DNA from 3 places in the Amycolatopsis sp. Poz14 genome. Region 1 is predicted to be linked to each of the others. Evidence: riboswitches for the same ligand, from Rfam matches in the RefSeq annotation. Region 1 holds a riboswitch; each other region holds the start of a gene.
The links. Region 1 has a riboswitch for S-adenosylmethionine ahead of FKO37_RS08895 (ATP-binding cassette domain-containing protein). Riboswitches for the same ligand answer to the same signal wherever they lie in the genome.

Region 1 (2,257 bases):
GGGCTGGTTCTGCCGAGCGGGCTGGCGAGTTGCTCGCCGAGGCGGGGATCGACCCGAAGACGCGCGGGGAGCAGTTGGACGTGCACGCTTTCGCGCGGATCGCGGCTGCCGGAATGTGACCCACCTCCCCCAGGGTGCTCGCCTTGCGACTTCCAACGGCGGTGTCGGAGCAGGTATTCCCTGGTTTCGCTGCGTTCTCCGATGATCTTGTGTCGTCGCTGATTGTGGGTCATCCACAGCCTTCTGGCTACGCTTGGTGATCACGCGAGCACGGCTGAAACAGCCCTCCACCTGTGACGAGCAGCTCGGCATTCGGGGGAGTCGGCCTGCTCCACGCCCGGGATTGTTCCGCAGGGCTGCCCCCAGGTGCTTCGCTTCGCTGACCTATCTCGGCTCGGTCGAGGCCCCGGTGCGCCGCGCGTCGAGGCCCGCGAACCATCGCCCCTTGACAACGAGAAAACTCTTGTTCCACAAAGATCCTTGATCGTCCACAGTGGAACGAACCCGTTCGCCGCCGGTGCCCGTGACGAGCGTTTCGCAGGTCGAGGCACTGTTCGGCGGCCGAGGTTCCGGGCTTCCGGTTTTTGGACGCGGTGTTCCGGTATGCGGGCACCACCAGACGTGTGATCTGCACCAACGCGCTTGCGTTCAGCCAATGGGATCGGCTTTACTCGAAAGCGTCCATCCCGAGCGACTGAGAGACCTGGCTCGCCGAAGTCGCAGCAACCACCCTCCGCAGGGCAGGTGCTACCGCCAGGACCGATGGAGGCTGTTTTCGATGAAGAGGGTCACCCGCCCGCTCCTGCTGACCCGCCGGCGCGTAGTCGACGAAGGTCGCCGCTCGGTATGTGCGTGTCAACGCTCCATGGTCATCGCCTGATCGTTTTTTCCGCAGTTTCTTGCGCCGTCCACAGTGGACGGTAATTCGATGACGCCTGGCGCGCCCGGAATCGGCGCCGCGCCTCGTTTGCCTGGAGCCCTTTCGTGATCACTGTCGAAAACGTGTCCAAGTCCTTTCCCTTCCACGGAAATCGGGTCGCCGCGCTGCGCGATGTGAGTGTCGACGTGCAAGCCGGTTCGCTGTTCGGGGTCGTGGGTCCGTCCGGTTCCGGCAAGTCGACCCTCGCCCGTTGCATCGCGCTGCAGGAGCGCCCCGACCGCGGCGTCGTGCGGCTCGACGGCCTCAACACCGCGACGCTCGACGGCAAGCGGCTGCGGGAGATCCGCCGCCAGCTGGGTGTCGTCGGGACCAAGCCGGAGCTGATCGCCGAGCGCACCATCGCGGGCAACATCGCCAGCCCGCTGGAGCAGCTCGGCGTCGACGGCCCGCAGCGGCGCAGCCGGGTCGGCTCGCTGCTCGACCTTGTCGGCCTCACCGCCCGCGCCGGGCAGAAGCCGGAAGAACTCACCGACGGCCAGCTCCGCCGGGTCGCGGTCGCCAGGGCGCTCGCCGCCGGACCGGCCGTGCTGCTCGCGGACGACCCGACCGCCGGGATCGCGGCCGAGGACGCGGGTGCGGTGCTCGCCGTGCTCGACCGGGCGCGGGCCGAGCTGGGCGTGACGGTGGTCGTCACCACGCCGGACGCGGACGTCGTCCGCCGGGTCTGCGACGACGTCGCGGTGCTCGACAACGGCGCGATCGTCGAGCGCGGCACGGTGCTCGACCTCATCTCGACGCCGGACAGCTGGACCGCGCAGGCGGTGCTGCCGTCGGTCGAGACCTCGCGCGCCCAGTCCGCGAAGTACGACCGCGCGGTCGACGTCGTGCTGATCGGTTTCGCTTCGGTGGGCGCCCTGCTGCCTGAGGCGGCCAGCCGGTTCGACGTGGAGCTCGCCACCATCGGCGGCGGCCTCACCCGCATCGGGGACACCCCGATCGCCCGGTTCCGCCTCGGCGTCCGCGGCGAGCGGGCCGACGCCGCGCTGTCCTGGATCTCTGACCGGGGTGCGCACGTGAGCCAGCCGGCTCGCGGTCCGCAGAGCGTCGTGGCTGCCTGATTTCCCTTTAACTGAGCGGTTTTCCGAGGGCCGTCCCATGCGATGGGGGCGGCCCTCGCCGCGTTCGCGGGACGCGTCGCCCCAGGAATCAGGTCGCCGGGTCAAAGTTTCAGGACAAGTGTCCTGAATTCTGTCCATTGTGGTCGTTCCGGCGCAGGATCTCCGCCAGCTCCGGATCCGCGTGCGTCTCGGCGGTCTGCTTCCACCTCGCCACGAGGGCGGCGAACGGCACCGGGTTGCCGAGGGATTCGGCTCGCTC
Region 2 (2,257 bases), 2.5 Mb from region 1:
AAGCGGTCGACGTGTTCCTCGGTGCTCCCCAGCCCGAGGCTCACCCGGACCGCCTGCTGGCCTTCGCTTCCGGCTTCCCTGATCAGCCGCCGGGCCGCCACGTGCGCGCAGAACGCCCCGTCCCGCACGCCGATTCCGTACTCGGCCGAGAGCACCGCGGCCAGCCACCCGGGCTCGAACCCGTCGACCACGAAGCTCACCGTGCCGACCCGGTCCACCGGCGCGTCGAAGAACCGCAGCTCGGCGAAACCCGGCAGGCTCTCAAGCCCCTTGCGCAACCGATCCAGCAACGCGGCCTCGTGCGAACCCACAGCATCCCACTGAGCCGCCAGCTGCTCGCAAGCCACCCCGAGCGCATACACGCCAACGGTATTCGGCGACCCGGCCTCGTGCCGCTCCTCGCCGCTGTTCCACACCACGGCTTCCTCGGTCACCAGCTTCGTAGCGCCACCACCGGCCAGGTACGGCTCGGCCGCCCGCAACCAGTCGCTGCGCCCGATCAGCGCACCGGCCCCGAAGGGCGCGTACAGCTTGTGCCCGGACAGCGCGACATAGTCAACATCCAGCTCCCGCAACGAAATCTGCCGGTGCGGAGCGAGCTGCGCGGCGTCGAGGGCCACCCGGGCGCCGTGTTTCCGGGCCACCGCAGCGATCTCGGCCACCGGCAGCAGCTCGCCGGTCACATTGGACGCACCGGCGACGACCACCAACCGCGGCCCCTGCGGGCATTCCGCGAGCGCTTCGTCCACAACGGACACTGCGGCGAGCCGGGTCCGCGGCAGCTGCACGCGCCGGACGTTCGGGCCGCGCCACGGCAGCAAGGCCGCGTGGTGCTCGCTGTCGAAAACCACCACGGAAGTCTTGCGCGGCAACGCTTTCGCCAGCAGGTTGAACGCGTCAGTGGTGTTGCGGGTGAAGATCACCGAGTCGCCGTTGCGCGCGTCCACGAACCGGCGCAGCACGTCGCGCGTCCGCTCGTAAAGCCGCGTCGAGACCTGCGAAGCGAAGCCCGCGCCGCGGTGCACGCTGGCGTACCAGGGAAGGAACTCGTCGACCGCCGAACGCACCGCGTCCAGACACGGCGCGCTCGCCGCGTGGTCGAGGTTGGCGTAGCCGATGTCGCCGCCGGTGACCAGCGGGACCCGCAGCGTCGCACCGGCGACAGCGGGAACGGCAGCGGCAACAGTTTCCGTGGACCGGTCGAGTGCGAGAGTCATGACGGCGCCTCCTCGGCGTTCCGGGGGACCCCCGGCGAGGGGCCCGCGCTTGCCCGCCGCACTGCGCGACCGGCCTGGTCCTCACCCGGGGCACCCCACCGCGGTAGGAGGGTTGCCGGCCAGCAAGCCGGGGCTTCGCGCTGGCACTCATGACCTGGAACCGAAGATAGCGGACGACCCCCGGGAGAAACCAGACCCGTCTCGTGATCTGAGACGGCAGTCACAGGGTGCGTCCACAAAGGACAGAAGATCAGGCTCCGGATTCCCCGTGCCAGCGCGCGAGGCGGCCGGCCCGGTCGACGGCCCGGATGCGCCGTTCGGTCGCGTCGCGGTCAGCGGCGGTCGTGACCACCAGAAGCTGGTCCTCGACCTGCAAGCGGCTCGTTTTCTGCGGGGTGAAGCCCGTCCCGCCGCGCACCACGAGGCTGACCGTCGCCCCGGCGGGCAGCCGCAGCTCCGACAGGTACACGCCGTGCAGCTTCGACCCCTTCTGGATGCGCACCTGCAGCAGTTCGGCGCCGAGCTCGTCGAGCGGGGCGGCGTCGACCTCGATCTCGTGCGCCTGCGTCGCCTTCGCCAGCCCGAGGATCCGCGCGAGCGGGCTGAGCGTCGCGCCCTGCAGCACGGTGAGCACGATGACGAGCACGAAAACCGCGTCCACGAGCCGTTGCGCACCGGGCACGCCCTCGGACAGCGGGATCATCGCGAGCACGATCGGCACCGCACCGCGCAGCCCCGCCCAGGACAGGAACGCCTGATCCCGCCACGGCAAACGGAACGGCAGCAGCGACAGGACCACCGACAGCGGCCGGGCGAGCAGCAGCACCACCGCGCCCGCGACCAGGCCGGGGATGAGCGTTTCGAGCAGCCGGGTCGGCGACGCGAACAGGCCGAGCAAGACGAACAGCCCGATCTGCGCGAGCCAGCCGAGCCCTTCGGCGAACGACAGGGTGTCCGACCGGTGCGGGAGCTTGGAATTCCCCAGCACCAGGCCGGCGACGTAGGTGGCGAGCAGGCCGGACGCGTGCGCCAGCTGACCC
Region 3 (2,257 bases), 2.0 Mb from region 1:
ACACCGCCGTTCTGCCCGGAGGAAGCGGACCGGCGGTGGTGCGCCGGGGCGAGCCGCGGGGTCCGCCGCGGTAGTGCGGCGGACCCCGGGCCGGTGCGTCAGTAGCCGAGTGCCTTGGCGACGGCCGCGGCGGACGGCGGCACGGTGGCCTTCGGGCCGATGTGGTTCTCGACCGCGTCGAGGGTCTTGAGGCCGTCGCCGGTGATGAGGAGGACGGTTTCCGCGTCCGGGTCGAGCTTGCCGGTTTCGACGAGCTTCTTCGCGGTCGCCACGGTGACGCCGCCCGCGGTCTCGGTGAAGATGCCTTCGGTGCGCGCGAGCAGCCGAATGCCTTCGACGACCTCTTCGTCGGTGACGTCCTCGATCGCGCCGCCGGTGCGGTTGACCACGTCGAGCACGTACGGGCCGTCGGCCGGGTTGCCGATCGCGAGCGAACGGGCGATGGTGTCCGGCTTCACCGGCTGGACCACGTCGTGGCCGTTGCGGTACGCGGTGGAGACCGGCGAGCAGCCCGTGGCCTGCGCGCCGAACACCTTGTACGGGCTGGCGTCCACGAGACCGAGCTGGCCCAGCTCGCGGAAACCCTTGTCCACCTTGGTGAGCTGGGAACCGGAGGCGATCGGCACGACGATCTGCTCGGGGATGCGCCAGCCGAGCTGCTCGGCGACCTCGTAGGCGAGCGTCTTCGAGCCCTCGGAGTAGTACGGGCGGACGTTGACGTTCACGAACGCCCACTTCGGGTGCTCGCCGGCCAGTTCGGTGGCGAGCCGGTTCACGTCGTCGTAGTTGCCGTCGACGGCGATCAGGTCGCCGTCGTAGACCGCGGTGGTGAGGATCTTCGCGCGTTCGAGGTTCTTCGGGATCAGCACGACCGACCGCCAGCCGGCGCGGGCCGCCGCGGCGGCGGTCGCGTTGGCCAGGTTGCCGGTCGAGGGACACGCCAGGACCTCGAAACCGAACTCGCGGGCGGCCGCGAGCGCGACGGCGACCACGCGGTCCTTGAACGAGTGCGTGGGGTTGCCGGTGTCGTCCTTGACCCACACGCGCTTGAGGCCGAGCTCCTTCGCGAGCCGGTCGGCGCGCACGAGCCGGGTGCAGCCGGGTTCGGTGTTCGGGGTCTCCTCGACGGTCGAGGGGACGGGAAGGAGTTTCTTGTAACGCCAGATGTTGCGCGGGCCCGCCTCGATGTCCTCGCGGCGGACGCGGCCGAAGTCGTAGGCGACCTCGAGCGGCGAGAAGTCTTCGACGGAGACGAATTCCGGAGCGAGCGGCTGCCGGTGCCCTTCTTCCTTCGACACCAGTTCGACGGCCGGACCGAGGTCGATCGTCTTGTTGGCGGAGGTGGCGCTGAGGGCTGCAGTCATCGCGAGGTTCCTTTCCTCATCTGCCCCGCCGAAGCGGGCCGGAATTGGCACCGTGGTCGTCAGCTACCCCGCGATCGCGGGATGACAGGCTGTACGCCGGTTGCCGGGGCTTCGTCGGGCCGTTCCCTCTGCCCCTCTGGATGAGCGGTATTCGGTTGTCGGAGCGCCGGTGGGCGCGTCCTCGGCTACACCGTACGACATCCCGATCAGCTCGTGCCACGGAGGCGGCCCACATCACCGGAGCGGGCGGCCCGGCGGCCGGGTGAGAAGATGGCCGGGTGACCACCGCACCCGCGCCGCTGCACCTCGTCACGGGCGAGGAAGAACTGCTCATCGAACGGGCTGTGCGAGCGTCCCTCGACGCGGCCAAGGCCGCGGACCCGACGGCCGACCTCACGCGCATGCGGGTGTCCGATCTCACACCGCCTGTGCTGGCCGAGCTGGTGAGCCCGTCGCTGTTCGCCGAGGGGCGCGTGATCGTGCTGGAGTCGGCGCAGGACATCTCGCAGGAGCTGTCCGACGCGGTCCTCGCGTACGTGAAGGCGCCTGCCGACGGCATCGTCCTCGTGGTCGTGCACAGCGGCGGCGGGCGGAGCAAAGCCGCCAAAGCGCTGCCGGGCGCGTTGAAAAAGGCGGGCGCGGAAATCACCGAATGCCCGAAGCTCACCAAACCGGCCGAGCGCGAGGCGTTCGTCCGCAACGAGGTGCGCCGCGCGGGCGGCAAGATCGACGCCGCGGGCCTGATGGCGCTGCTCGACTCGGTCGGCTCGGACCTGCGCGAACTGTCCTCGGCGGCGACGCAGCTGGTCGCCGACACCGGGGGAGTCGTCGACGAGCGGGCGGTCCGCCGCTACCACACCGGACGCGCCGACGTGACCGGCTTCGCGGTGGCC

Region 2: another riboswitch for S-adenosylmethionine. It lies ahead of FKO37_RS20555 (aminotransferase class V-fold PLP-dependent enzyme); the one in region 1 lies ahead of FKO37_RS08895 (ATP-binding cassette domain-containing protein).
Region 3: another riboswitch for S-adenosylmethionine. It lies ahead of thrC (threonine synthase); the one in region 1 lies ahead of FKO37_RS08895 (ATP-binding cassette domain-containing protein).

Annotation. Positions count from the first base shown of each region.
Region 1 is NZ_JACLHD010000001.1:1,784,867-1,787,123, forward strand. Features, by position in the region: gene rsmA (16S rRNA (adenine(1518)-N(6)/adenine(1519)-N(6))-dimethyltransferase RsmA) at 1-119, shown strand, start outside; SAM riboswitch class I at 679-769, shown strand; gene FKO37_RS08895 (ATP-binding cassette domain-containing protein) at 985-1,998, shown strand; gene FKO37_RS08900 (hypothetical protein) at 2,108-2,257, opposite strand, start outside.
Region 2 is NZ_JACLHD010000001.1:4,307,488-4,309,744, reverse strand. Features, by position in the region: gene FKO37_RS20555 (aminotransferase class V-fold PLP-dependent enzyme) at 1-1,217, opposite strand, end outside; SAM riboswitch class IV at 1,258-1,372, opposite strand; gene FKO37_RS20550 (potassium/proton antiporter) at 1,468-2,257, opposite strand, start outside.
Region 3 is NZ_JACLHD010000001.1:3,760,094-3,762,350, forward strand. Features, by position in the region: gene FKO37_RS18060 (ComEC/Rec2 family competence protein) at 1-74, shown strand, start outside; gene thrC (threonine synthase) at 99-1,364, opposite strand; SAM riboswitch class I at 1,378-1,511, opposite strand; gene holA (DNA polymerase III subunit delta) at 1,643-2,257, shown strand, end outside.